Regions from separate parts of the Clostridium sp. LIBA-8841 genome, predicted to be linked through region 2. Evidence: riboswitches for the same ligand, from Rfam matches in the RefSeq annotation. Region 2 holds a riboswitch; each other region holds the start of a gene.
What was found. A riboswitch is a leader RNA that binds a small molecule or an ion and turns the genes downstream of it on or off. The one in region 2 is predicted to bind cobalamin.
Positions count from the first base shown of each region.

Region 1: another riboswitch for cobalamin. It lies ahead of AC2A4K_RS09755 (ECF transporter S component); the one in region 2 lies ahead of AC2A4K_RS09075 (sirohydrochlorin cobaltochelatase).
Region 3: another riboswitch for cobalamin. It lies ahead of AC2A4K_RS08310 (ABC transporter substrate-binding protein); the one in region 2 lies ahead of AC2A4K_RS09075 (sirohydrochlorin cobaltochelatase).
Region 4: another riboswitch for cobalamin. It lies ahead of AC2A4K_RS01240 (energy-coupling factor ABC transporter permease); the one in region 2 lies ahead of AC2A4K_RS09075 (sirohydrochlorin cobaltochelatase).

Region 1 is NZ_CM173488.1:2,252,299-2,259,820, reverse strand. Features, by position in the region: gene AC2A4K_RS09775 (Cof-type HAD-IIB family hydrolase) at 1-171, shown strand, start outside; gene AC2A4K_RS09770 (tRNA (cytidine(34)-2'-O)-methyltransferase) at 260-721, shown strand; gene AC2A4K_RS09765 (DegV family protein) at 736-1,575, shown strand; gene AC2A4K_RS09760 (BMP family lipoprotein) at 1,679-2,746, shown strand; cobalamin riboswitch at 2,805-2,976, shown strand; gene AC2A4K_RS09755 (ECF transporter S component) at 3,388-3,897, shown strand; gene AC2A4K_RS09750 (hypothetical protein) at 3,884-4,657, shown strand; gene rpoN (RNA polymerase factor sigma-54) at 4,857-6,242, shown strand; gene AC2A4K_RS09740 (sugar-binding transcriptional regulator) at 6,470-7,504, shown strand.
Region 2 is NZ_CM173488.1:2,056,647-2,064,168, forward strand. Features, by position in the region: gene cobM (precorrin-4 C(11)-methyltransferase) at 1-156, opposite strand, end outside; gene AC2A4K_RS09050 (cobalt-factor II C(20)-methyltransferase) at 171-833, opposite strand; gene cbiT (precorrin-6Y C5,15-methyltransferase (decarboxylating) subunit CbiT) at 833-1,426, opposite strand; gene cbiE (precorrin-6y C5,15-methyltransferase (decarboxylating) subunit CbiE) at 1,446-2,057, opposite strand; gene cbiD (cobalt-precorrin-5B (C(1))-methyltransferase CbiD) at 2,085-3,182, opposite strand; gene AC2A4K_RS09070 (precorrin-8X methylmutase) at 3,201-3,830, opposite strand; gene AC2A4K_RS09075 (sirohydrochlorin cobaltochelatase) at 3,831-4,667, opposite strand; cobalamin riboswitch at 4,794-4,976, opposite strand; gene AC2A4K_RS09080 (3D domain-containing protein) at 5,199-6,422, shown strand; gene AC2A4K_RS09085 (hypothetical protein) at 6,449-6,757, opposite strand; gene AC2A4K_RS09090 (SH3 domain-containing protein) at 7,098-7,522, opposite strand, start outside.
Region 3 is NZ_CM173488.1:1,887,989-1,895,510, reverse strand. Features, by position in the region: gene AC2A4K_RS08330 (cobyric acid synthase) at 1-959, opposite strand, end outside; gene AC2A4K_RS08325 (Dph6-related ATP pyrophosphatase) at 969-1,622, opposite strand; gene AC2A4K_RS08320 (ABC transporter ATP-binding protein) at 1,632-2,387, opposite strand; gene AC2A4K_RS08315 (FecCD family ABC transporter permease) at 2,392-3,423, opposite strand; gene AC2A4K_RS08310 (ABC transporter substrate-binding protein) at 3,410-4,327, opposite strand; cobalamin riboswitch at 4,640-4,814, opposite strand; gene cobD (threonine-phosphate decarboxylase CobD) at 4,900-5,964, opposite strand; gene cbiB (adenosylcobinamide-phosphate synthase CbiB) at 5,961-6,908, opposite strand; gene AC2A4K_RS08295 (histidine phosphatase family protein) at 6,911-7,522, opposite strand, start outside.
Region 4 is NZ_CM173488.1:277,639-285,160, forward strand. Features, by position in the region: gene nagH (hyaluronoglucosaminidase) at 1-3,452, shown strand, start outside; cobalamin riboswitch at 3,711-3,912, shown strand; gene AC2A4K_RS01240 (energy-coupling factor ABC transporter permease) at 4,200-4,943, shown strand; gene AC2A4K_RS01245 (energy-coupling factor ABC transporter substrate-binding protein) at 4,943-5,251, shown strand; gene cbiQ (cobalt ECF transporter T component CbiQ) at 5,238-6,008, shown strand; gene AC2A4K_RS01255 (ATP-binding cassette domain-containing protein) at 6,023-6,880, shown strand; gene AC2A4K_RS01260 (SemiSWEET transporter) at 7,096-7,365, opposite strand.

The DNA.
Region 1 (7,522 bases), 200 kb from region 2:
TGCATAGGAGATAATGAGAATGACTTATCTATGATTAGCTATGCAGGTTTAGGTGTAGCTATGGGAAATTCAATAGATTCTTTAAAGAAAAAAGCAGATTATGTAACTGAAAGTAATGATAAAAATGGGGTTGCAAAAGTCATATATGAATTTGTGTTAAAAAAGGATTAACTTGCATTTTATTTCATTAGATAATATCATATACTTGTGACTTAACATAAAAATTTATAAATTTTTACATTTATTTGGAGGGACAAAGGTGAATCTTAATATAGTATTATATCAACCAGAAATACCACAAAACACTGGTAACATAGCAAGAACATGTGTTTTGACAAATTCAAAGCTTCACATAATAAAACCTATGGGCTTTGTTATAGATGATAAACATTTAAAAAGAGCTGGATTAGATTATTGGAGTCAATTAGATCTTGAAATCCATGAAAGCTATGAAGACTTTATGAAAAAGTATGGGGATAAGAAAATTTACTTATCAACAACTCATGCTGATGATCATTATGATGAAGTAAAGTACGAAGAAGGTGCTTTCATAATGTTTGGAAGAGAATCAGCAGGAGTTCCAGAAGAAGTTCATAATGCTCATCATGGAATAAAGGTTCCAATGATAAATACAACTACTAGAAGTTTGAATTTATCAAATACAGTAGCAATTATAGCTTATGAAGCTCTAAGACAAATTGGATTTCCAAGCATGAAATAAGGGGGAAATATATTTTGGAGAAAATAAAGATTATAACAGATAGTACCTGTGACTTATCTAAGGAGATTATAGAGAAATATGACATAGATGTAATGCCTATGCTAATAAATTTTGGTGAAGAGAGCTATTTAGATGGTGTTGAAATAAAAGTAGATGCTATGATGGAGAGAATAGAGAGAGAAGATGCTCTTCCAACTACAGCTCAAATAGTTCCAACAAGATTTATAGAGAAATATAAAAGCTACTTAGAGGATGGATACAAAGTTATATCAATACACATATCATCAAATATGAGTGGTACTTATCAATCAGCATGTTTAGCTAAAGCTGAATTAGAAAGTGATGATATAGTTGTAATAGATTCAAGAAATGTTACTGTTGGGCTTGGACTTATTATATTAAAAGCAGCTAGACTTATAGAAGAAGGAATAACTTTAGAAGATTTAGAAAAAGAAATTTTAGAATATAGGAATCATATTAAAAGTACTATAGCTTTTGAAAGTTTAGATAACTTAGTAAGAGGTGGAAGACTTTCAAAAGGAAAAGCGTTATTTGTTAATGCTTTAGGAATAAAGCTTATGCTTAATGTATTAGATGGTGAGATGAATGTTCAAGGAAAAATAAGAGGAACTAAGAAGATGACTAAGTCTATGATTGAACAGTTTAGTTCAATTCCTAAAAAACAAGGGGAGCCAATAATATTAGTTGAACTTGAAAATGAGGATATTTATTTGCCTATAAAGGAATATTTAGAAAGTAACGATATAGAATATATAAAACTTCCTTTAGGATGTTCAGTGGCTATACATTCAGGTCCTAAGGTTTGTGCATTATTCTATGTAGAGGAATATTAGAAAGAAGCTCCTAAAAAGGAGTTTCTTTTTTTATTTTAATTTACATAAATTCTCCTAATTAAAGAAATAATAATTTTGATATCAAAAAGGAGGAGTATTAGAAATGCGTTTTAAGAGGATTATTACATCTTTAGGTCTTATATTAAGTTTAACTTCTATGTTAGGATGCGGTTCGAAAAATTCATCAGCATTAAGAAAAATTGATTTTATAGAAAAAAAAGTTTATAATTTCGCTTTAGTTAAGGATGATTTTGCTAATGAAGAAAATCATTTTGCTAATTTAGCTATAGAAGGATTAAATAGAATAAAAAAGGAATATGGTGCAAAAATAGAGATTTTTGATACTAATTCTCCAGAAGATTATGAAAAGAGGCTTAGAGAGGCTGCTCAAAATAATGATTTGACTTTTGCTTCAACATTTAAGTTTTTAGAGAGTTTAAATAATGTAGCTAAGGATTATCCAGATAAAAATTTTGCTATTATTGATACAGTGTCAGAGCTTCCAAATGTAAAATCTATAAATTTTAGGAATGAACAAGGTGCCTTTTTAATGGGTATAATAGCTGGGAACATGAGTAAAACTAATAAAGTAGGATTTATAGGCGGAGTTAAAAACGAGCTTATAGATAACTTTCTAGCTGGATATCTCTCTGGATTAAAGGTTTCTAATGAGGAAGCTTATAAGAATATAAAAGAAGGAAACTTAATTCAATATGTTGGTGGTTTTATAAATAAAGAGCAGGCAAATAAAATAGCTAAGGAAATGTATAATCAAGGAGCAGATATAATATTCAATGTAGCTGGAGAAGCTGGTGTAGGTATTTATCAGGCAGCTAAAGAAACTGGAAATTACGCTATTGGTGTTGATGTTGATGCTGCCACAGTTTTCCCAGACTATGCCGATAATATTCTCTCATCTATGATAAAAAAATTAGATGATGCGGTTTATAAGACTGCAAAGGAAGTTATAAATGGTGATTTTAAAACAGGACCAAAGAATGTAATGGAAGTTGGGCTTAAGGATAATGGTATAGATGTGGCCCAATCTACAAGTAGACTAGTACCTAAAGAAGTTTTAGATAAAGTAGAGAAATATAGAGAGGGCATAATAAATGGAGAAATTAATGTTCCAAAAACATTAGATGAAGTGGAAAATTTTAATGTTAAGTAAAATTAATGTTAAAAATAATGTTGACAAAGAGTAAATAAATATGCAATCATAAGATGAAAATAAAATAAGTATATTAGGTGTTATCTAACTTAATAGGGAAAGTTAAAAACTGCAGCCCCCGCTACTGTTGATAAGGACGAAAGCAAGAAACCACTGTAACTTAAGTTATGGAAAGGATTGTTGGAGGATGATTTATTAGCCAGGAGACCTACCTAGTATAAATTGCTTATTGTTTCGGTGGGAAACAGTATATAAGTTTTAATAAAGTATGTAAATTATTTTTAACTGGTGGGGAAGGTTAACCGCACCAGTTTTTTATTTTTAATTATAAAAATAATTATTTACGAGAAAAGAATTTATGTACAAGCTTTCCTAAATAAGTTGTTTTGGAAAAGATGTATAAAAGTTTCTAAACAACTTAGTCTATTTAGCTCTAATAGTTAGTCAAATTTTAAATTTAATTTACACATAAGAAGTTAAATCTAGATTAAAGTATATTTGTGAAAAATTTGAAATTATATTTTTATTAAAAATCTTATTGGGTATAGAAATTGATTTAATATTAAAGGTGTACATGTTAAGTTAAGAGTTGCTTATGTTTAGAGAGAAAAAATAAATATTAATAGGAGGGTAAAATAATTATGAATTTTACTAAGGAAAAAAAGAATTTAAATGTAAAAAATCTATGTTTTGCAGCGATGTTAATAGCTTTAAGTGTTATATTAGCCAATTTCCCGATTTTTGCTAGTATAGCATTAGATTCTATGCCAGCCTTTGTTGGTGGTATTTTAATTTCTCCAGTAGTTGGAGGTGTTATAGGTCTTTTAGCACATTTATTTGTTGCTTTAAGAACAGGATTTCCATTTACATTACCAGTACATATTTTAATAGCGTTAGAGATGTTTCTAGTTGTTTATATAACATCAAAAATATTTAATATGGGTAAAGTAATTTTAGCAGGAATAATAGGAACTCTTTTAAATGGAATCATTTTTACTTTAATAACAGGAGCTTTTATGTATTTTGTATTAGGAGGAATGAATCCAATAGACTTCTTAAAACTTATGGGATTACCACTTACTTTAGCAAGCTTAGTTAATATAGTAATAGCATTTTTAGTAGCTAAGGGACTTAAAAATGCAAATATATAAATTTAGAGATTTAACTATAATTAAAAAAGAATCCCATAAAGAGGAAATGGTAATAGCTTGTGATAGTTGTTGTGGCATTGGAGAGAGAGAAGATGACTTTGTTAATGCTAGTAATGAGATTGTAGGATATTTTTCAGCTAGAGTTTGTCTTTTTGAGCTTATAGCATTTAAAGCTAATCCACTAGTAATAGTAAATAATTTAGGAATGACTATGAAGTGTGGTGGAGAGAGTATAATAAAAGGAATTAATAGAGCAATAAAAGAATATAATTCTGAAGGCTTTTTTGAAAATAACTTTAAATTAGAAGAATGTATAACAGGAAGTACTGAGGATAATTTTAAAACTCTTCAAACTTTTTTAGGATTAACAATAATAGGAGAAAAAAAGATAAGCACTGAGATTAGTTTTGAAAGTGAAGATGAGGTCTTCTTATTAGGAATTCCCAAAGTGGGGGAAGAAGTTTTAGATGATATAAATAATAATATAGGGGAAATTGCTGGTTTTAAGGAGTTAAAGCTCTTAGTAGAAAGTGAGTCTGTTAAGGATATAATACCTATTGGTTCAAAAGGTATTATACATGAAGCAAAGGAACTTGAAGGTAGTAATAATATAAAAATAAATCTATCATATAATGGAACTTATTTAAGAAAATCTGCAGGACCAGCAACAGCTATTTTATTTATATGTAAAAAAGACTCTTTAGAAGAATTTAAAAATAAAATAAGTGTACCAATCATTAAAATTGGTGAAATTATTTAATCTTAACCACAATAGAGAATTTTCTCTATTGTGGTTATTTTAGAATTAACATAAGTACTTTTTAATATAATATTAATATATTAAAAAGTATTAAAGATGTTATAATGTTGAAAAATGTCTTTATTTGATGGATAATTAAATAAGAAAGGTTAATAGAGAAAAGTTATGATTTAAAATTAAATAGTTTTAGGTGATATATATGTTAATGGATTTTAATTTAAATTTAACCCAAGAGCAAAAGCTTATCATGACACAGCAAATGCAACTTTCAATAAAACTTTTGCAAATGTCAACATATGATTTAAGAGAATATATAGAGAAAGAATTTTCAGAAAATCCTGTTTTAGAAGCTCAATATGAAGATAATAATGAAATAGTTAATGAACAGGATAGATTAGATTATAAAGAATTAGTGAAATATTTAGAGTCAGATAACTATGGTTCTCAAAGTTATGGTGAGTATGATCAAGAAGGAATTTCTCCTTTTACATTTATAAGTAAACCAGAATCTTTAATGGACTATCTAGAGTCTCAAATATTAGAGCTGCCAATAGATGAATATATGAGAAGTGTATGCAGCTATATGGTTGAATGTTTAGATCATAAAGGATATTTAGATATAAAAAAAGAAGAATTAATGAATGAATTACATTGTTCAGAAGTAACATTCAATAGAGCTTTAATAGTTCTCCATAATTTAGAGCCAGCAGGTATAGGAGCAAGGGACTTAAAAGAATGTCTAAAGATACAATTAGAAAGAAAAGGGGAGTATGACAAAATAGTAAAAAGTATAATAGAGAATCATTTAGATGATTTAGCAGATAACAAATATCAAGTTATTGCTAAGGATTTAGGCATAACTCCTAAAAAAGCACAAGACTATGGAGATTTAATAAAAACTTTAGAGCCAAAACCTTCAAGGGGATTTTATACTGGGGATGAAGTAAGTTTCATAATTCCTGATGCTGAAATTAGAAAGATAGATGGAGAATTTTTCATAATAATGAATGATGGAGTCTTACCTATGCTTTCAGTTAACCCTTTATATACTTCTATATTAAAAGATAGTAGTAATGATAAAGAGGCTACAGAGTATGTAAAGGAAAAAATGAGTAAGGCCATGTTTCTTATTAAAAGTATAGAGCAAAGAAAAAGTACTTTATATAAAGTTCTTGAAAAAATACTAGAAAAGCAAAAAGAGTATTTTGAAAAGGGAGATAAATATTTAAAACCTATGACTCTTAAGGAAATAGCGGAGCAATTAGAGATGCACGAATCAACTATTTCAAGAGCCATAAGAGATAAGTATATTTTAACTTCTATGGGTACAATAAAGATAAAGGATCTCTTTGTAAACTCAATAAGCAATAAAGAAACAGAAAATGGAGAAGATGATGTTACAGTTATAAACATAAAAAAAGCTTTAGAAGAAATTATTAAAGCGGAGAACAAAGCAAAGCCATTATCGGACCAAGGCATAAGTGAAATGCTAAAAGAAAAAGGAATGACTATTTCAAGAAGAACTGTAGCAAAATATAGAGAAGAATTAGGAATAAAATCATCTAGTAAGAGAAAAAGATTTTAAAATAGTATTAAATTTGATTTTATGGTAAATAAAGAAACTAAAGTGTTTGATTTGAGTGAAAAATATAGAGAGATTGGGTAATCTCTCTATATTTTTTTATATTTTCTAAAAAAATAAGAAAAAATTTTCTAAAAACCCTTTAATTTTTTCTTAATATGTTTTATAATAAACATGCGGGACATTTAAGAAGCAAGTGGGACTTTGAATGTCCAAAGGAGTTGTTAAATTTGCTAGAGATTTTAAAATTGCAAAAAATAATAGTTCCTGAAATGGTAGAACTATTAGTAAAAAGATACAATATAATCAGAACAATTTATTATAATCAGCCAATAGGCAGAAGAGCTTTGGCAAACAATTTAAATTTAGGTGAAAGAATTGTAAGAACAGAAATAGGTTTTTTAAAATCTCAAAACCTTATACAAATAAACACTCCAGGTATGTCTGTAACCCAAGAAGGAGAGTTTATGTTAGAATCCTTAAAAGGATTCATACATGAAATAAAAGGGCTATCTAATCTTGAAAAACAATTATGTGATTTGCTTAATGTTAGAGATGTAATTGTTATTCCAGGAGATTGCGGGGAAGAAGAAAGCACTATAAAAGAGCTTGGAAAAGCCGCTGCAAATTATTCTAAGAATGTCATTAAAGATGGCTATACAATTGCTGTTACTGGGGGAACCACTGTAAAAGAAGTTATAGATGAATTACCAGAAATGGCAAACCTACGTGATGTGTTAGTTGTGCCTGCAAGAGGTGGTATGGGTAAGAAGGTTGAGACGCAGTCAAATACATTAGCTGCGAATTTAGCTAAAAAGTTAAATGGAACCTATAAAATGCTTCATGTTCCTGATAATATAAGCAAGGAAGTAATGGATGCTTTAATGAAACAGGAAGACATGAAAGAACTTATACAAAATATTAAAAATGCAGATATGCTAATATATGGTATAGGCCAAGCGAAAAAAATGGCTAATAAAAGAGGCGTTCCTAAGGAAGAACTAATAAGGTTATTAGAATTAGGCGCTGTTGGAGAAGCTTTAGGATGCTACTTTAATGATAAGTCGGAAGTTGTTTATGTAATGCCAACTTTAGGAGTTACAATAAATGATCTTAGAAAAATAAAAAATCACATTGCTGTAGCTGGTGGTAAAAATAAGGCAGAAGCTATTTTAACTACTATCTATGGAAACAAAAATGCTGTTCTTGTTACAGATGAGGGAGCAGCCAATGAAATACTAAATTTTTTAAATGGAGACGAATAAAATAATATAAAATCTCTA
Region 2 (7,522 bases):
GTTATATATTTTAACTCCCTCTTTGCAAACATCTAAATGTTCTTTGCTTACTAAAGATCCTGCATATATTACAACATCTGCTTTTTCTAAAAGATTTCTTCCTCTAACAGTTATTAAGTCAACAGCTCCTGGTCCTGCCCCTATAAAATAAAGCATTCTTATTCCTCCTTTTATTTACTTGCTAATATTAAAGACATATAATCTCTATGATTTACAATTTCTTCTCTAGTTCTTAAGATTTTTTCTCCTTCTCTACCTGCTCTACTAACTAGCACATAGTCAAATCCTTTTTCTTCTAAAACATCTATAACTTCTTCTTCTTTTTTGTAAACTTTCATTATTACAACAAACTTCTCATCTTTTATATCCTTTACTCTAGCTGCTGGAAGAACAAGTAAAGGTTCATTACCTACAACTAATGTTCTGTCAACTATACTAGCTGCAGCACAGAAAGATGTTATTCCCGGAATAGTTTTTACATGGAAACCATTATCCTCTACATAATTTAATAAATGTATATATGTACTATAAACATAAGGATCACCTATAGTTAAGAAACTTACGTTTTTTCCTTCTTTAAGTTTTTCTAAAATAAAGTCATAAGCCTCTTTAACTTTTAAATCTCTATTCTTCTTTCCCATTGGAAAATGTTTAATAGCTATTTCTGTTCCTTCTTTTATATATTCTTCAGCAGCAGTTAATGCTATACTATCTCCACCTTCCTCTGCACTTGGTGCTACTATAACATCACTATTTTCAATTGCCTTTACCGCTTTTACTGTTAATAATTCACTATCTCCAGGTCCTACACCTATTCCATATAATATTGCCATTAAATTTCCTCCTTAAACGCTTTAACAATAAAAATTGGATTATTGCTAATCATCATGTATGTATTTTCTCTATTTTTACTTATGTTTACTAAAGAAATCTCTGTTTTATATTCTAATTTTTTTAAGATTTCTATAGCATTATATGCATTATTTAAAGTTATGAAGTTTAAAACTAAAACTCCCTGTTCTTTAAGAATTTCATTTGATATATTTATAATTTTTTCAAGTCCCCCACCAGAGCCTCCTATAAATATAGAATCAAATTTTGAAATTTTTTCTTTCTTAATTTGGTTTGAAAGTGATTCCATATGTTCTATAGCATCACCCTCTAATAAAGTAACATTATTACAGTTAAACTTTTTTAAATTCTCTTTAGTTACCCTTATAGCCTCTTCATCTCTTTCTATAGAAAATACTTTTCCATTTTCTATAAATTTAGAGGCCTGAATAGTAATACTACCAGTTCCACTTCCTATATCTAAAAAATTAGAATTTGTATTTAACTCTAATTTACTAATAGTAAGGATTCTAATATCCTCTTTTGTCATAGGACATTTTCCTCTTATAAACTCTGAATCTTTTATAAACTTCATATATCCTCCAAAGGAAAATTTATCTTTCAATTATTATTACAGATAAATCTCCATAATCCTTTTCGCAAATTTCTCTTGGATTTCCAATTGTTATATTTTCATTTTCATAAGAAAGATTTTCTCCAACATATATCGTACATTCTATAGAATTTTCTATTAACATTTTACTTAGTTCATTTGGAGTATTCTTTTTATCAGTTAACCATATAGAAAGTTTGTTTTTTTTGACAACTTCTATAAAATTTTCTTCTCTTCCATGCATACTTCCTACAAATGCATTATTCCAAGATTTATTTACTTTGCATGTTAAATACTGAAAAGAACTTATTCCTGGAATAATAGAAATCTCTCCATAATAATTTTTTTCTATGTAATTTGTAATACCATAAAAGGTAGGGTCTCCTGATGCAACAATTGAAATATCATTCTCTTCATTTTCATTTAAAAAAGCTATTAATTCACTTAAAGTTTTGACCTTTTTAAACTTTTCATCTCTTAAATTATTTAAAAACTTTAAGCTTGAAATTGCTCTTTCAAAACCTACTATATAATCACTTTTTTCTAGTTCCTTAATAACCTTAGGAATTATATAGTCTTTATGGCCTGGTCCTAACCCTAGTATCTTAACCAATAGCCTTCATTCCCTTCTAATTTAAGTTTAATCAAACAAGTTTGAATTTTTAGATTCATATAATAATTTCATTTCCTTTGATCCATAATACATAAGAATATTAAAATTTGCCTCACCGTAAGAGTAAATATCTAATCTCTTTAATACTTTTTCTCCAATTCTCTCATATAACATTGGGAAATCATCTCCAAGAAGTCTTACAGCACCTTCACTTGTCTTTTCTTCTAAAACCTTTTTAACTAGTTCTAAGTCATATCCCATTAAAGTTAACTCTAAAGCTATAACTTCTAATCTTACGTCTGAAACTCTACTATGTGTATTAAAACAGCCAAATGCAATTTTACTTAGTTTTCCTATATGACCTATTATGGTTAAATCCTTTATTCCTTGAGCTAAGGCACACTCTATGGAAAATCCTACATAGTTAGATATGATAACTATATTATCCTTTTTATATCCTCTTTCCCTTAGAAACCTTTCTCCCATATTACCAAAGACAAATACAAGTTCATTATTAGACACTGCTTTTTGCCTTATTTCAATTCTAATAGATTCCTTTAAAGCATCTTCAGACATTGGATACACAATTCCTGTTGTGCCTAGTATTGATATTCCATCAACTATACCCAATCTAGGGTTAAAGGTTTTCTTAGCAATCTCCCTTCCTCTTGGAACGAAAATTGTTATTTTTACTCCTTTATTTTCAGGTAATACACTTAATACTTCCTTCTTAATCATTTCCCTAGGTACTGGATTTATAGCTGGCTGTCCTTTTTCTACAAAGAGCCCATCCTTAGTAACTCTTCCAACACCTTCTCCTCCACAAAGCTCAAATCCTTCTGAAATTTCCTCTGCCTTTGCAAATATAGCTATTCCTGAGGTAGCATCTATGTCATCTCCACCATCTTTTATTATGGAACATGAAACGGAGTTTTTTTCTACTTGTATATCTTGTATTTCTAAACTAAGCTTTATGTTTTTAGGAGTATCTATCTCTATAACTCCTATATCCTTTTTATGAAAAAGCATATATGTGGCCGCCTTAGCTGCCGCCGCTGCACAAGATCCTGTGGTATACCCACATCTAAGTTTTTTTCCACCGCTTTCTACATACATTTCAAACATTTAATATACCTTCTTTTATTACATTTCTCTTTTATAATTCATATAAAGCAATGCATTTATTATGGCTGCTGCTACTGTACTACCACCTTTTCTTCCCTTAACTCTTATATAAGGAATACCTAGTTCATCTAAATCCTCTTTACTCTCACTAGCACCTACGAACCCAACTGGAACAGCTACTATAAGTTTTGGTTTTGCCTTTCCTTCCTTAATAAGTTCTCTAAGTTTAAACAAAGCTGTTGGAGCATTTCCAAAAACAAATATATCTACATTTTCCTTTGCCGCAAGTTCAACACCTGCCATTGAACGAGTTATCTGTTTTTCTTTTGCTAATTTAAACACCTCATCTAAACCAACATAGCATTCAACTGATGAATTTAATTCCTTTAAAGCTCTTTTATTCATACCTGATAAGGCCATTGTTGTATCAGTATATATTTTAGCTCCAGATTTTAAAGCAGAAACTCCAGCTTCTATAGCTCCTTCACTTATTTCAATTAAATCCTCATACTCAAAGTCTGCTGTAGTATGTATAACTCTTTTTACTATTTCTAACTCCTCTTCTGAAAAGTTATGATTTTTCATTTCAGAACCTATTATTTCAAAGCTTCTTTTTTCTATGCCCATAGGACTTTTCATATAATCCATTTATCTCTTCACCTTTCTATGTCTTTTTTTAGTTTCTCCTAAACCTTTATATGTACCATCTATAACATCTTTAACACGTTCTATGTAAAGTTTTCTAAACTCTTCTCTTTCCCCTAATCCTTTTAAAATAACATCAGTTTTAATTCCTTCACTTTCAAGTCTACTCTTCCATGAATCCTCATCTTCTGAAGCCATATCATTTTTAGCATGGTCTCCTGCTACAACCATTAAAGGAATAATAGTCACATTATCTAAATTTTTCTTTTTAACTCTTTTTAAAACATCTGAAAAATTAGGATATCCCTCTACAGTTCCAACAAAAATATCTTCATAGTCTCTATCTAAAACTGATTGAAGACATCCATAAACAGCATTGGAAGGATGTGCGCTTCCATGACCAACTAATATACACGGTCTATTCTCTTCTATTACTTCTTTCATACTATCAACAAAGGCAGAATAGTCATTTGGTCCATCACCAAAACCTTCATAATAAAATATTGGTCTACCAGTTTCTATCTTTTTAAAATGATTTTCATAATTCTTCACCATATGCTTTATATAGTCAAATTCTTCACCTGGCATAATATGAAGTGGTTGCACCACAACTTCTTCATATCCTTCTTCCTCTAACTTTTTTAAAGCATCTTCTGGAAACAGTATATTCATATCATATTTTTCTTTAAGCTTTCTTACTATCATATGTGATGTAAAACTTCTAAAAACATCATACTCTTCAAAACTTTCTTTTATTGAATCTTCTATTTTTTTTATAGAATTATTTAAGGCATCTAAATGACTTGTTCCAAAACTTACAACTAATATAGCTTTTTTCATGTTTCACCTCTAAAAAATTAAAATAAAAAGCATCTGTGTTACAAAGAACCAGATGCTTTAATAAAAAGTAATTATTTTCCAATATAAATATAGGAATCAATAAATACTACATCTTCCCTCCGAAGCTTAGTTCATAATTTTTAGGCAGGTATCCTGACTTAAGGCTTATCCTCATTTCTCCCTTCCCAATTTAAAAAAATCAGTGAGCAATTAGAAACTTGTATCCTATTACAGTAGCGGGGGCTGTAGTGGATTTTAACCACTTTCCCTTTTAATTAGTAAAATTAAACCTAAAAATATAAAATATTATTTTTTTCTTAATTATAATATATAATTTTAATTATTTCAACATAAGACAAATTTCTTATTTTTTCAGATTTATAGTATAATTAAATTGTTAATTTTTTCTTAACATATTTAAATGGGATAAAGGTTAAATTTGTGTTACATTTGACTTTTATGTTATAATTCAGTAATACAGGATGAAATACACTTAAGTTGTGGACAGTTTAACTAAAAGGAGTGTACTTTATGCAAAAAAGAATTTTATCAGCATTAATAGCAATAACTATAAGTATTTCAACGACTCAAGTAGTTTTTGCTGATACAATAAGTGATAAGAAATCAAATATACAAGAAAATAAAGTAAAATATGAACAATTAGATAATGAGGTTATGTCTCTTAATTCTCAAGTATCAAAACTTAACAATGAAATTGAAGAATTAAATGCTAAATTAGCAGATAATCAAACTAAGATGAAAGATACTGAGGAAAACTTAAAAGAAACGGAAAGTAAAGTAAGTACTTTAAAAACCGAAATAGATCAAAAGCAATCTGTTTTAGGTAAAAGAATGCGTGCTATGTATAAAAGCAAAGATTCAATGAACCCACTAGTTTTTCTTATTAAATCTGAAAACTTATCAGATTTAATAACAAGAATAGATGCTTTGGCAAGGGTTACAGCCTTAGATAAAAATCTTATAAATGATCTAGATTCTCAAAAAGATTCTCTTGATCAGGATATAAAAAAATTAGAAAGAGATAAGGCTGAATTAAAAGAATTAAAAAGTTCAACTGAGGAATCTCTTAAAACCCTAGATAGTAAAAAAGTTGAAGAACAAAAGAAAATTGATGAATTAAACAATCAAAAAGAAGCTGTTTTAGGAATAATTAAAGAAAATGAAATGTCTTTAATTTCTCATTCTGTTTCTGTTATAAATTCATCTTCATCAGTCAATGAGCTTGAAAATGCAATAAGCACATTGAATCAATTAATCCCACAACTTAACATCGATTCAGTAAGGGATACAGCTAATAATTCTGTACAAGCTGCCAAAAACAAAATTGAATCCATAAAAGCTGAAGAAGCAGCTAAAAGTATTAGTAACAACTCTCCAGCTAATTCAAATAATAATAATAACAACAATAATACTTCTAACCAACCTAGTGATGGTAACTATAAGAAAACACTTTCCGTTGAAGCTACCGCATATACTGGAGGAACATTAACTGCCATGGGACTTAAACCAGTAAGAGATCCAGGTGGAATAAGTACAATAGCAGTAGACCCTAATGTAATTCCATTAGGTTCAAAAGTGTACATCCCTGGATATGGCTATGCCATAGCATCAGATACAGGAGGAGTTATTAAAGGAAACATAATAGACCTTTATATGAACTCTAATGATGAATGTAAATCTTGGGGAAGACGTCAAGTTACATTACACATAGTTGCCTATCCTGGTGAATGGTAAAATAAAAAAGATAAGACATTTTTGCCTTATCTTTTTTTTAATCTTCCACCAAAATCATTAAAAATTTTCAATAATAAAAAAATTGCTGTAAAGGCTACTATAGCCGTAATAATTGCAATAAAAAAGTTTAATATATCCTTAAAACTTAATCCAACCCCTGTTAGAAAATTTTTAAATTTTATACTTATCTTAAAAAATCCCCACAAAATTAAACTTCCTATAATTCCTACTGAAGCTGCAGTCAATCCAATTTTCGATTTTTTAAATAAACATACTACTCCTATTAAAGCAAATGTTATTATTATGAAAATAAACTTCCAATCTAAAATCTCCAAAGTTTTCATTCTCCTAAACATACTTTCCTTATTATTTTACTTAACAGAAGTAGTAATTATTACTTTATCGATTTAAGCGTTTTAATATTTTTCATTAACTTTATTAACTAACCTAAAGGCATAGTCTTTTAAAAAAATATGTTTTTATTTAATACGAATATTATTATCAATAATATAAACCCAATTACAATTATTGTACTTACTCGTCTTCTCAACACATAATTATTCATTTATTTTCTCTCTTACGCTAAAATTAGCTAAAATAAAAGGAGTATAAAAACTCCCTTTATTTACTACGATTAAATTCTAAATAACAATTAAATTTAGACTTCTATTACCTCTAATTTGAAAATACAGGTACATCAAATGTAAAGTTATTATTTAAATATAAATCTTCATAACTATTCATAATATCAGCTATCTCTGATGCATACCATGTAGTTGTTGCATATTGATGCCATATATTAGATATATTTTGATTATATCTCATTTTATAAAGTGTATTTTGTTCATAGGTTGGACTATGAACATAATTTGCAGAAACAAATGCTGCTGCTCCTTTTATAGCACTTTCAATACTTGTCCAACCTCTATTGTAAGCATAGGTTGTTCCTAATATTAATGCTCTATTAGGAAATGCTGAAGAATTATCCTTAGCTCCTATTCCAAATAAATTATAAACTGTAACAGGTTTAGATAATGGTATCATATGATATCCTACTAATTGACCATAGCTATTATATATAGGCTTACTTTCATCTGCAA
Region 3 (7,522 bases), 170 kb from region 2:
TTCTTTTCAAGAATCTTATCCTTAAAACCACTTTCCTTTAAGTAAATTAAATCATCTATAGTATTCTTACTTCCTGGAATTATTATCATATGTGCATTATCTAAGTCCTTAGTATTTTCCGCATATCTTATTCCAACATCTTTTATTCTTGAAAGAGCATTAAAATCAGTGAAGTTTGACATGTGAGGTAATCTAACTATGGCTATATCTACCCCTTTATTATTTCCCTCTCTAATTTTAATAGAAGCACTATCCTCTTCTTCTATGTCTAAATCAAAGTAAGGCATAACTCCTAAAACAGGTATATTTATTATTTCTTCTATTTGTCTCATAGCTGGTTCAAAGAATTCTTTTTTGCCTCTAAATTTGTTTATTATAACTCCTTTAACTCTTTTTCTTTCCTCTTCAGTTAAAAGCATTATAGTACCAACAATAGAAGCAAAAACTCCTCCTCTATCAATGTCAGCAACTAAGATTACATCTGCATCTGCCATCTTAGCAGTCTGCATATTTGCAATATCTGTTTCTCTTAAATTTATTTCAGCACAACTACCAGATCCCTCTAAGACTATTAAATCATAATCCTTAGAAATATCATCATAAGCTTCCTTTGCCTTTTCTTTAAGATACTTATTTAAGTCTTTATATTTATAAGCATCCATAGTGCAATAAACTTTACCTCTAACTATTACTTGAGTTTTAAACCCTGCACTAGGTTTCATTAAAATAGGATTCATATATTCTTTAGGGTCAATTTCACAAGCTTCGGCTTGTACCACCTGAGCTCTCCCTATTTCATCTCCCTCTTTAGTTACAAAAGAATTCAATGATATATTTAATGCTTTATAAGGTGCAACACTATATCCTTTTTTCTTAAAATATCTACAAAAAGCCGCGGCAACAGTACTTTTTCCAACAGAAGATGCTGTTCCAAGTAGCATTATTCCTCTATACTTCATAAAACACACCTACTTAATATCTAAAAATCCATGAGTTTCTGTTAATATATTTTCTCCAGTTTCAAAGTTTATTTTTTCTTTAAATAAAGGTCCATCATAAACAAATGTATGATACTCTCCATTTTCTCCACAAGCATCTGAACCTGCTGCTTTTAATCTTTCAACTACATCCTTAGTTAAAACTTCACCTAAGAATTCTTCTCCTAAAATACTTAATTTTACATTTTTGATTACAGTTTTAAATCCACTATCTATGAATTCATAAGTTAGAGCTTCTCTATCTTCTTCCCAAAGTGGAAAAATAGCTTCAAGACCGGCTTTTTCACATTTATCTTCACACCAATTTCTGTGTGCCATTAAATCTATATCTCCAAAAACACAAGCCTCTGCGCCCATTTCTTCTTTAAGTTTCTTTAAAGCATCTACGAAAGTTTCTCCATAATTTTCTTTTCCGTTACTAGCTACTAAAACCATAGGAATATCTAATGACTTAGCAACATCTTTTAATAATTTATCTGGTATTCCATGAAACCAACTTCTTAAAACCTTTTTATCAACAGTAACTAATAAAGCTACTGGAGTATGTCCAGCTTTTATCATTCTATATAATGATAATGTACTATCCTTTCCACAACTATATGATACAACAAATTTCTTTTTCATATTGTCCACCTACTTCCATTTTTCTAATGCTTCTAGCATGAATTTTCTTATATCTATTTTATAGACATCTTTAATTTTTGAGCTATTTAATATTTCTCTTGCTTTACCACTACTATAAATTTCTCCCTCTTTAACAAGAATTACATCCTTACTAAACATTTGAACTAAATTTAAGTCATGTAAAACACCTATAACTGTTTTGTTATTTTCTTTTGTCCATTTATTTATATAATCTAAAATTTCAATTTGACATTTTAAGTCTAAATGATTAGTTGGTTCATCTAAGAGTAATATATCTGGCTCTTGAGCAAATGCTCTTGCCAAATAAACTCTCTGAAGTTGTCCACCTGATAACTCATTTATTAATTTATCTTTTTCTTCTAATAAACCAACACTTTCAATACATTTTAAAACTATATCCTTATCCTCATTACTAAGCCTTGAAAAAATACCATCTATATGAGCATACCTTCCCAAAGCAACGGTCTCAAATACAGTGTAAGAAAAATATATTTCAGAATTTTGACTCATTAATGCAACTTTTTTAGCTAACTCTTTTCTTTTTATCTTTTTAATCTCTACCCCGTCTAGCTTTATTTCCCCTCTATATTCTATGAGGTTAGCTAAAGCTTTTAAAATTGTGGATTTTCCACACCCATTTGGTCCTATTATAGAAATATTTTCTCCTCTATTAATATTAAAGGATATATTATGTATAACATCATTACCATCATACCCACAGCATAAGTTTTTAACTTCTAGCAAAATATCACCTACTTCTTTTTCCAAAATAAATGTAAGCAAAAAATGGTGCTCCAATTAAAGCCGTAATTGCTCCTACTGGCAATTCTGATGGTGAAATTAATGTTCTTGAAACTAAATCTGTTAGTACCATAAGTGTTCCACCAAGTATAATACACATTGGTATTACTATTTTATGATTAGAACCAAATATTTTTCTAACTATATGAGGAGTTATAAGATCAATAAAGCCTATAACACCACTTAAAGCAACTGCACTTCCAGTTAAAATAGCAACTGAAATAAGTAGTCTTTTTTTTACCTTTTCAGTTTCAACACCTACAGTCTTTGCACTATCTTCTCCAAAACTTAAAATATCCATTTCTTTTGTATATCTTAATACCATAAAGATTCCAATTATAAAAAATGGAAATCCAGCAAAAACATAAGACCAACTCTTCATAGCAAATGATCCCATTTGCCACATAGTAATAGCCTTTATATCCTCACTACATAATGCTGTTATAGTTGTTAACATGGCACTAGTAAAAAGCGATAGAACCATTCCCGCTAATATTACGGTATTATTTGAAAGTCCTCTATCTACCTTATTTGAAAAAATTATTACTGCAAAAATAGTAAAAACTCCACATAAAAATCCTATAATAGGCATAGCTAAATTTCCTATAAAAGGTATTGTTATACCAAGAACTATGTATATTCCAACTCCTAAGGAAGCTCCTGATGAAACCCCTAAGGTATATGGTGATGCTAAAGGATTTTTTAAAATTGATTGGATTACAGCTCCACTAACTGCAAGAGCAGCTCCAACCCCAAAGGCTAATAAAACTCTAGGTAATCTAATTACCCAAATAATTGCTACGTCTTCAGGTTTGATACCAGCTCTAAGTGGAATATCAAAAATCTTATTTCCAACTATAGAAATAGTATCCCATATATTAATATTGGAACTTCCAATAGAAGTTCCAATACAAAGTACTAATAATACTAATGGAATAGATAGTGTTATTAGCAATTTTCTCTTTTTAGATTCCTGCATATTGTTCTGGATAAATATCCTTTGCTATTTGTTTTAAGGCACTTATCACATATTGACTTCCACGTGATGTTGCATTTTTATCTACTAAGAATATTTGATTATCCTTAACAGCAGTTATTGTATTCCAACCTGGACGTTTAGCAATTAAATCTGTTGCATTTTCAATATAATCTTCATTTGTTAAAATTACATCTGGATTTGCTTTTATAACGGCTTCTTCACTTGGTGAAATCCAGCCTTTTTCATTTGCAAATACATTTTCTGCTCCAACTATAGTTAATAAATTATTTAAGAAAGTATCACTTCCAAAGCTATATAAATTTGGACTTGATCCAATTTCAAAGTAAACAGTTTTTTTATCTTTTATAGTTTCACCTATAGCTTTAATTTTGTTTACTTCACTTTTCATTTCATCAACCATTTTGTTTCCTTCAGCCTCTGTTCCAGTTAACTTAGCTAAGAAATTTATATCTTCGTATATTCCATCAATGCTTTCACTAGTTGGAATATATACTACTGGTATTCCAGCATCCTTTAAAACCTTAAATGGGTCTTCTTTACCTTCTCTGTTATGACCTGAAGCTATTATTACATCAGGCTTAAGAGCTAGAATAGCCTCAGCATCTGGATTCCTAAAATCTATTTTAGGTATATCTGGGTTTAATCCCTTTACATCTGCTGAGTATTTATCAACACCTACGATTTTATCACCTAAACCTAAACCTACCAATATTTCTGTATTAGACGGTGCTGTTGACACTATTCTTTCGATTTTTTTCGGTACTGTAAATTCAGTCCCTTCCATATCTTTCATTGTTACCGTTTTGCTTCCACAACCAACCAATAGCAGTAATGACATTACTGTTAAGGTTACTAGGGAAATTACTTTTTTAAAGTTTTTCATGTTTTTCCTCCATTTTTACCTTTGTAATTTCTTAAGTCATATGAAGGATTCCTATTTGATTTTAATTAATGATTTTAATATGTATTTTTTAATATTGCTAAGTATCCCTACAACCTATAAAAGCAAATTTGAAATTTCTTAAATTAAGTTTAAAGCATCACTAATAATCAAATTTTTCTTTCATAAAACTTAACAATTAAATATTTGAGGTTTAAGATTAATACGTAGAAAATAAAAAAACATACCCATTAGAAGGTATGTTAAGTATATTCTGAAAGCGTACGCATCCTATTACCCTACCCTCAGAAGATAATAGTATTCGCATAAAAGGCAGGTATCCCGACTTTGCTTCACCCTCCATCTCGTCTTCCCACATAAAATGCAGTGACATATTGAGATTTTGTCAGCTTCACGGTTACTGAGGTAGTTGAAGATTTTAACTTCATTCCCTATTAAGTGAATTCACACCAATTATGAATCAATCAACTTGATTATATTATTATATTTTATTATTGTCAAACACCTTACCTACTTTAAATTTATCTTTTTATAAGAATAAAAATGTAAATAAGCTATTTTAAAATTTTTGAAAGCGCTTCTAAAAGTTTTTCATTTTCTTCTCTTCTTCTAACTGCAACTCTATAATAACTATTGTCTAAACCTATATAATTATTACAACTTCTTATTATTATTCCTTGTTTAATTAGCTCTTCTCTTAAATTTAATTCTCTGCTTAATTTAAAAAATAGAAAATTAACAGCTCCTTTAAAAACATTAATGTCTTTAAATGCTTTTAATCCATTATATAAAAATTCATTCTCTTTTTTTACGTAAGCTATGCTATCTTTTATATACTTAACTTCTTTTAAGGCTTCTCTTCCAGCATAATCTGCCACTGTATTTACACTCCAAGGAGTAGCAACAGAATTTATTTTTTTTATCATTTCAAAATCTGAGCTTAATCCATAACCTAGCCTTATACCAGGAAAAGCAAAAAGCTTAGTTAATGATTTAACCACAATTAAATTATTAAAATCATCTAGATATTCAATAACAGAGTATTTTTCATTATCCTCAACAAAATCCAAAAATGATTCATCAAAAACAACTTTTACATCCATTTCCTTTGCCTTTTTTAACACTCTTAAAGAAAAATCTTTCTCTATTAAAGCTCCTGTTGGATTGTTTGGATTGCATAAAAATATTATATCTAAATCATCATTTATTTCATCTATAAATCTATTATCTAATGAATATCTATCTTTTAATATGTAATGATTTACTTTGCATTCTAGAGAGTTTAAAGCATCCTCATATTCTGAAAAAGTAGGTGCTATTATAAGAGCATTCTTAGGTTTGATTCCTCTTACTATATTAAAAATCACTTCTGCAGCTCCGTTACCTAAGACTATTTTATCTAAATCTACTTTTTCGAAACTTGAAATTTCTTTTTTAAGCTTATAATAAGTTATATCTGGATATCTTTCTATAGAATTTATTCCTCTAATCATGGCCTCTTTTACTTTTTCAGAGATCCCCATAGGATTTATGTTAGCTGAAAAATCAATGATTTCATTTTCTTCTAACCCATAAATTCTCTTTATTTCTTCTACATTACCGCCATGTCCTAAGTTCATATAATCACCTCTAAGATATATCTAATAATAATAGCTATTAGCATTCCTAAAAAAGAAACTAATCCTAAAATTTTATTAGTATTATAAACATCTGAAATTTCTATTTTCTTTTTAATATCTCCTATAGTTGGTTTTTCTACAAGCTTTCCAAAATAATAGTTTGCTCCTCCAAGCCTTATTCCTAAAGCCCCTGCTACCGCTGCTTCTGGATGAGCACTATTAGGACTTGAATGATTGTATCTATCTCTTTTATATATTTTAAAACTTTCTTTATAATTAAGCCTTAAAATAAATGAAGCTATTACTATAAGGTAAGCTGTCAATCTAGCTGGAATATAATTGAACACATCATCAAGTTTCGCTGAGACGAACCCAAATTCTCTATATTTATCATTTTTATAACCAAACATAGAATCACATGTATTTACTGCTTTATACAAGAAAGCCAAAGGTGCTCCCCCAATTCCAGCAAAAAATAAAGGCGCTATAATTCCATCTGACATGTTTTCAGCAACTGTTTCTACTACAGCTCTTACTATAGCTTCTTCATCTAAATTAGTAGTATCTCTACCAACTATATATGATAATTGTTTTCTAGCTTTAACTATATCTCCTGTATTTAAAATTTTAATTACTTTGAGACCTTCAACTTTAAGCCCTTTTGCTGAAATACAAAAATAAATAAGTATTCCTGATACTAAAGTTCCTAAAATAGGACTAACTAAATTTGCAATATGTACAATCCCTAAAGTTACTCCAAAAGTTATAGCTACTATGAAAAACCATGCAAAAAAACCTGCTAACTTAAGATTTTTCTTAAATACTTTTCTCCAAAGCTTTTCCATACTAGAAGCTAATTTTCCTATATATCTGATAGGATGATATGGATTATTAGGATCTCCTATTATTAGGTCTAAAACATATCCTATTATAATTTTTATCATTTCTAAAACCTTTCTATTATTTCTAGTCTTAGATTATTTTCTATATTTTCTTCAAAATCTAGACTTGAAAATTCTTTTTCTAAATTCTCGATATCTTGTTCAACTTTTAATTTATATCCACCTCCACACTTAGGTTGATAAGTATAAAAGTCTAATCCTTCCTTTTCAAAAAGTTCTAAAATACAAGCTATGCTTCCTCCATGACATACTATTAAAGCTTCCTCTTCTCCCTGTTCTTCTAGCATTAAAAGTAATTTTAAAAATGCTTTTTTCATTCTTTTTTCAAAATCTCTTCTTGATTCACCATTAGGGCAAGAAACTCCTTTACTTTCATCTAGAATCCAATCTAAATACTTCTTATCTTCCTTTAGCATTTCATAAGATTTCAGCTCAAATTCTCCAAAGTTGTATTCTCCAAACTCTTTTACAACTTCATACTTTTCATTTGGATATAAAATATTAAATGTTTCATTAGCTCTCTTTGCTCCACTTGTAAAATTCCTTTTACACTCTGGAAGCTTCACACTCTTTCTTTTTTCCTCTAATTCACTTATTCCTATTTCACTTAAAGGCACATCACTTATTCCACAATAAAGCTTCTTTTCATTACAATA
Region 4 (7,522 bases), 1.8 Mb from region 2:
ATTCATTTAAGTATATGGACCATGGAACTGCTGAGGAGACAAACTCTTCACTGGCTTTAAGAGAAATTAGTAAGCACATGATAAATCAAAATATGGATGGAAGAGTTAAGCCACTACAAGAGTCTGTTGAGTTAGCACCTAAACTAGAGGCATTCAAAGAAAAATATGATAGTGGATTAAGTATTAAAGAAGAGGCATTAGATTTAATAGAAGAGTTTACAAACCTTCAAAAGGCTGCAGATTACTATAAGAATAATCCGGGTAATGAGAGAACAAGAGATCAAATAATACATTGGTTAAATTGTTGGGAAGATACTATGGATGCAGCTATTGGATATTTAAAATCAGCAATTGCAGTAGAAGATGGTGATGATGAGGCTGCTTGGGTTAATTATTCAGAAGCTCAGACTGCCTTTGAAAAATCAAAAACATATGGGTTCCATTATGTAGACCATACTGAATATGCAGAGGTTGGAGTTCAACATATTGTTCCATTTATAAAGCATATGGGACAGAACCTATCAGCTGTTATAGGCTCAATTGTTGATCCAAATAAGATAATAGCAACTTATATAAGTAATAGACAGGATGCACCAGCAGGAAATCCAGATAATATTTTTGATAATAATGCTAGTACAGAAATAGTATATAAGAATCCGAACAGAGTAGATGTTGGAACTTATGTAGGGGTTAAGTATAGTAATCCTATAACTTTAAATAATGTTGAGTTCTTAATGGGAGCTAATTCAAACCCAAATGATACAATGCAAAAAGCTAAAATTCAATACACTATTGATGGAAAAGAGTGGATTGATTTAGAAGAGGGTGTTGAATATACAATGCCTAAAGCTGTAAAGGTAGAAAACCTAGACTTAAAAGTTAGAGGAGTTCGTTTAATAGCTACAGAGGCAAGAAGTAATACTTGGTTAGGTATTAGAGATATTAACGTAAATAAAAAAGAAGATTCAGACTCAGGTGTAGAGTTTAATCCAAGTCTCATAAGAAGTGAATCTTGGAAAGTCTATGAGGGAAATGAATCAAGTCTTTTAGATGGTGATGATAATACTGGTGTTTGGTATAAAACAGCTAATGGAGATACATCTTTAGCAGGAGAGTTTATAGGTCTAGATTTAGGAAAAGAACTTAAGCTTGATGGAATCAGATTCGTAATAGGAAAAAATGGTGGAGGAAGTGCCGATAAGTGGAATAAGTTTAAACTTGAATATTCACTAGACAATGAAAATTGGACAACTATTAAGGAGTATAATAAGACTGGTGCTCCAGCTGGTAAGGATGTCATAGAAGAATCCTTTGAAGCTCCTATTTCAGCTAGATATGTAAGACTTACTAATATGGAAAACATCAATAAGTGGCTTACTTTCTCAGAGTTCGGAATAAAGAGTGAAGAATTAGAAAGTACAGGAAACAGAGAGAATGTTTATACCAATACAGAGCTAGATTTATTATCTTTAGCTAAGGAAGATGTAACTAAGTTAATGCCAGTAGATAATATAAGCTTAAATTCAGGGGAATATATTGGTGTTAAATTAGATCGTATTAAGGATTTAAGTAATATTAACCTTGAGGTTTCAAATGATACAGGCTTAAAACTTCAAAGCTCTATGAATGGTGTTGAATGGACAGAGATAACAGATACTAACACTTTAGAGGATGGAAGATATGTAAGATTAATAAATACAGGAAATGAAACTGCTAGCTTTAATTTAACTAAATTTGAGGTTAATTCAACTGAGGTTTATGAGCCATCATTAGTTGAGGCTTATGTTGGTGATACTGGAGCTAAAAAAGCTGTAGATGGAGACTTGAAAACTAGCGTTAAGTTTAATGGAGCTCCTAAATTTGGCGATACTATAGTTTATGATTTAGGACAAGAAATCCAAGTAGACAATTTAAAATATGTTGTATTAGATACTGAAGTTGACCACGTAAGAGATGGTAAAATTCAATTATCTTTAGACGGTGAAACTTGGACAGATGCTATTACTATTGGGGATGGAATAGAAAATGGTGTAGATGACATATATGCTAAACCATTAGAAAATGGTTATAAGCATGGAAATCAATCTGGTGGAATTATTCCAATAGATAGTGCATATGTTGAAGGATCTAATTTAAATCAAAAAGCTAGATATGTAAGAATATTATTTACTGCTCCATACAAACATCGTTGGACTGTTATAAACGAGCTTATGATAAATAATGGGGAGTATATTCCTACAGTAAATGACCCAACTTATGTTTCAAATCCAATTGAAGAAAGAGGATTTACTCCAAATAATTTAAGAGATGGAGATTTAACTAGCTCATATAAACCTAATACTAATAATGGAGAGATAACTGAAGGTAGCATAACTTATCGTCTATCAGAAAAAACTGATGTTAGAAAGGTTACTATAGTTCAAGATGGAAGCTCAATTTCAAATGCTAAGGTTATGGCTAGAGTTGGTGATGGAAGCGAATCTGTAACTGATGAGTGGGTTCAATTAGGCACATTAGGTAATAGCTTAAATGAATTTATAAATCGTGATTATAGTAACATTTATGAAATAAAGATTGAGTGGACAGATGTGGCACCAAATATTTATGAAATAATAACTTTAAATCAAGAGTTTGAATTCCCAGTTAATGATGCATTAAAAGTGAAGTATGATGAGCTTATTGATTTAAGTGGAGATGAATATACTTTAAGCAGTTATGAAGCCTTAAAAGAAGCTTTAGACAATGCAAAAGTTATTTTAGATAATTCTAATTCTTCTCAAAAGAAAATAGATAAGGCTTTAGATAATTTAAATAAGGCAGAAGAAGGGTTAGTTCTTAGAGCAACTGATTTTGAAGCCTTTGATGAAGTATTAGCTTTAGGAAATTCTTTAGTAGAAGATGAGTATACAGCAGAGTCTTGGGCTGTATTCAGTGAAAAACTAGCCCTTGCTAATGAAGCTAATGAAAATAGAGCAGATTATACTCAAGAGCAAATAAATCAAATAGTATCTGATTTAGATGCTTCAATAAAAGCTTTAGTTAAAGAGACTCCAGAAGTTGATAAAGCAGATTTAGAAGCTTTAATTAACCAAGGTAAAGCTTTAGTAGAAGAGGCTGTAGAAGGTTTTGAAGTTGGTGAATATCATAAAGGGGCTAAAGATACTTTAGTAAGTGAAATAAATAAGGCTGAAGAGATATTCAATAATGAAGAAGTCACTCAAGAAGAAATCAATTCAGCTAAAGAAGCTTTAAATAATGCAATAGAAAGATTCAACTCTTTAATAATTGAGGAAAGTACAGGAGACTTCAATAGTAATGGAAAGATTGACATAGGTGACTTAGCAATAGTTTCTAAAAACTATGGAAGTGAGAATGCTTCTTTTGATTTAAACAAAGATGGAGTCGTTGATGAATATGAAATAAGCTTCATAAATCATAGAATATTAAATTAAGGTAATTTATTAGAATAAAATTAAATTTTTAAGTTTAAGGGACTATGAAGATATATTAAACTAATTTTGTAATATTAATCATTAAAAAGATTAATATTGAGATTAGAGTAATGTATCGTCAAAGATAGTCCCTTTTTATTTTTATATCCTTTTTATATTAAGTTAAAAAGCTTATTGTTTAGCTTTAATAATGATTTATTAAATATAGTTTAATTGTAAATCAATTCTAGATAATATATAATGTTAATAGAATGTAAAATTAAATATTTAAAAATAGGTTAAATAGTTATTTAAGTAAATTTATTTATTAAAAGGGAAGTTGGGTTTGAATCCCACGCGGTCCCGCCGCTGTAATAGAGGAGCTTTTTGTATTGTAAGCCACTGAAACATAAGATTTTGGGAAGGTTACAAAAGGTGCTGATACTTGAGCCAGAAGACCTGCCTGTTTTTAAAACATCAGATCCTACGGGAAATAGGAGGTGTTGTGCTTTGGTAAGTTATATTTTTTTAGAATTTTTATAACCTCTTGACTCAATGTCTAGAGGTTTTTATTTTTAGGATTAAAGTTAGCTTAGAGTCAACCTAAATTTAAGCAAAATGCATTTGATTTTAATTTGGACAATCTCAGAGGGAAAATAGGAAAGACTAACAGATTTAAAAGAGACTTTAAGACCTAAGAAATAAAGAAAATCTATTTTATGAAGTGGATATACAAAATAAAAATATAATTTAAGGAGTAGAATTATTATGTCAAAAAAGAATCAAGTATTTATAGGATTTTTGTTAATGTTCTTATTAATACCAAAAAGTGTTTCAGCTATGCATATTATGGAGGGATTTTTGCAACCCAAATGGTGTATAGCATGGGGTGTTATAACAATACCTTTTGTGGTTTTAGGTGTATTTTCTATTAAGAAAAAAGTAGGGAATAATCCAAGATTAAAAATACTATTAGCTATGGCAGGAGCTTATGCCTTTGTTCTTTCAGCTTTGAAACTTCCATCAGTTACTGGTAGTTGTTCACACCCTACGGGGGTTGGTCTTGCGGCAATATTATTCGGACCTACAGCAGCATCAGTCTTAGGACTTATTGTTCTTTTATTCCAAGCTTTACTTTTAGCACATGGGGGACTTACAACTCTTGGAGCTAATACTTTTTCAATGGCTGTTGTTGGACCTTTAGTATCATATGGACTTTATAAATTAGTAAAAAAACTTAATGGACCAACATGGTTAGGAGTATTTTTGGCAGCTGCCCTTGGTGACTTAGCAACATACATGGTAACTTCAATTCAATTAGGACTAGCTTTCCCAGCAGAAGTTGGTGGAATTATGGCATCGGTTATGAAATTCATGGGTATATTTGCTATTACTCAAATTCCTTTAGCTATAAGTGAGGGAATATTAACAGTTATAATATTTAATACTATAGAAAATTATGCAAAAGATGATTTAATGGAACTTAACATTCTTTCAGAGGAGGTAAAATAATGAAAAATAAGAGAGCATTAACTAATGTGATATTAATTTTATTAGTTGTATTTATTACAATCATACCTTTCTTTGTGGCTAAGAATGGTGAGTTCGGTGGATCTGATGATCAAGCAGAAGAAGCAATAACACAAATAGATGAAAATTACGAGCCTTGGTTCTCACCAATATTTGAACCTGCAAGTGGAGAGATAGAAAGTCTATTATTTGCTCTTCAAGCAGCTATAGGTGCAGGAGTAATTGGGTTTGGACTAGGATATCTAAAGGGGAAAAAGAAAGTGAATGAAGAAGTAAATGATAAATATTGATAAATATGCTTATTCATCAAAACTAAAAAATATCAATCCTGCAGAAAAGATATTTTTTGCTCTAATTACTTTATGTGTTTGCTTATGGGCAAATAATTTTATTGTTTCTATGCTTGTAATAGGTCTTATGACTTTTTTAATAACTAAATTAGGAAAGACCAAAATAAATGTTTTTATTAAGTTAATGATGATACCAATAGCTTTTTTAATAATTAGCATTCTAACAATAGTTATAAATTATTCTATGAATAAGGAAAATCTTTTAATATCCTTTAGGTTCTTTAATGGATGGATCGGAGTTTCTAAAGAGGGGATTTTTCAAGGTGTTAATATGTTCCTAAAAGTAATGGGATCTTTAAGTTGCTTATATTTTATATCTTTAACTACACCAATGATAGATGTGATATCAGTATTATCAAAGCTTAAAATACCAAGCTTTTTAATAGAATTAATAAGCTTAGTATATAGGTTTATATTTATAATCTTAGAAACTTCAGAAATGATGTTTATATCTCAAAAATCTAGGTTAGGGTATAGAGACATAAGGACATCATATAAATCTTTAGGAGCTCTTGCATCAACACTGTTTATACGCTCATTTAAGAGAGCTAATGATTTATATACTGCATTAGAATCTAGAGGATATAATGGAGAGCTTAAGGTATTAGAAGAAGAAGTTCAAAGAAGAAACTATATTTATATTTTAGCTATAATTATTAATATGATTTTTATAGGAATAACTATATTTACAAAGTAGAGTAGGAGGATTTTATGGAAGACTATATATTAAAAGTAGAGGATCTTAATTATAATTATTCAGATGGAACTCATGCTCTAAAGGGTATAGATATGAATATAAAAAGAGGGGAAGTAACGGCTATATTAGGAGGAAATGGTGTAGGAAAATCAACATTATTCCAAAATCTTAATGGTATATTAAAGCCTTCTTCAGGAAGGATACTTTTTGAGAATAAACCTATTGATTATTCTAGGAAGGGAATCATGAAGCTTAGAGAATCTATAGGAATTGTTTTTCAGGACCCTGATAATCAGCTTTTTTCAGCTAGTGTGTATCAGGATGTTTCTTTCGGAGCTGTTAATATGAAGCTTCCAACTGAAGCGGTAAGAGAAAGAGTTAATAAGGCATTAAAAAGAACAGGAATAGAGCATTTAAAGGAGAAACCAACTCACTGTTTAAGCTTTGGGCAAAAGAAAAGAGTAGCAATTGCAGGAGTACTAGTTATGGAACCTAAGGTTTTAATACTAGATGAACCAACAGCTGGTTTGGATCCAATGGGTGTTTCAGAGATAATGAAGTTATTAATTGAAATGCAAAAGGAACTTGGCATAACCATAATAATAGCAACTCATGATATAGATATTGTTCCATTATACTGTGATAATGTCTTTGTAATGAAAGAGGGAAAAGTGATATTAAAGGGAAGTCCTAAGGAAGTGTTTGATCAAAAAGATACTATAAGAAAAGTAAATTTAAGATTACCGCGTATCGGACATCTCATGGAGATATTGAAAGAAAAAGATGGCTTTGTATTTGACGAATTATCATTAACTATCGGACAGGCTAGAAAGACAATAAACTCTTGGAAATTTAAATTATTTAAAGATTAGAGCAAAATTAAATATGGGAAATTAACTTAAAAAGGTTTGTATTAAAGTAAGATTTCAAAATAATCATACTTTATACAAACCTTTTATATTAATATTTAAATTGGTATAAATATTAATGTATTCTGAGCGCGTTTTAAGTGGTTAAAGAATTAATTAAAAAACTGGGTAAGTTAAATATTATATTAAAAATGCTATTTTAAACTTATTACAGTAAATTAATTGACTATATTTTCTTTAGTAACACCATCTTTATATTTAATCTTAAAGAATAATATTATTACGGCAAATATAAAAGTACAAGAATTAGCTAATATAACAGCTAAATCATTTATTATAAAGCCATGTATAATCCAAAGAAAAACACCTATTGTGAACATTGAATACATTATAAGAGATATACCTGAGGTATCTTTAGTTTTTATTACCTTTATTGCTTGAGGAATAAAGGATGCTGTTGTTAAAATTGCAGCTAATGAACCTATCATAAAATTTTCTCCTTACCTTTTAAAATTACACCATATAGTAATAATCTATAGATAAGAGCTAGTTTCGTCAATATAATATAGCTGTGAAATTTCACGGCTTTTGGGAAAAAGTTACATGATGATGAAACTAGGAACAGAGTGAGTGAATATTATTGTA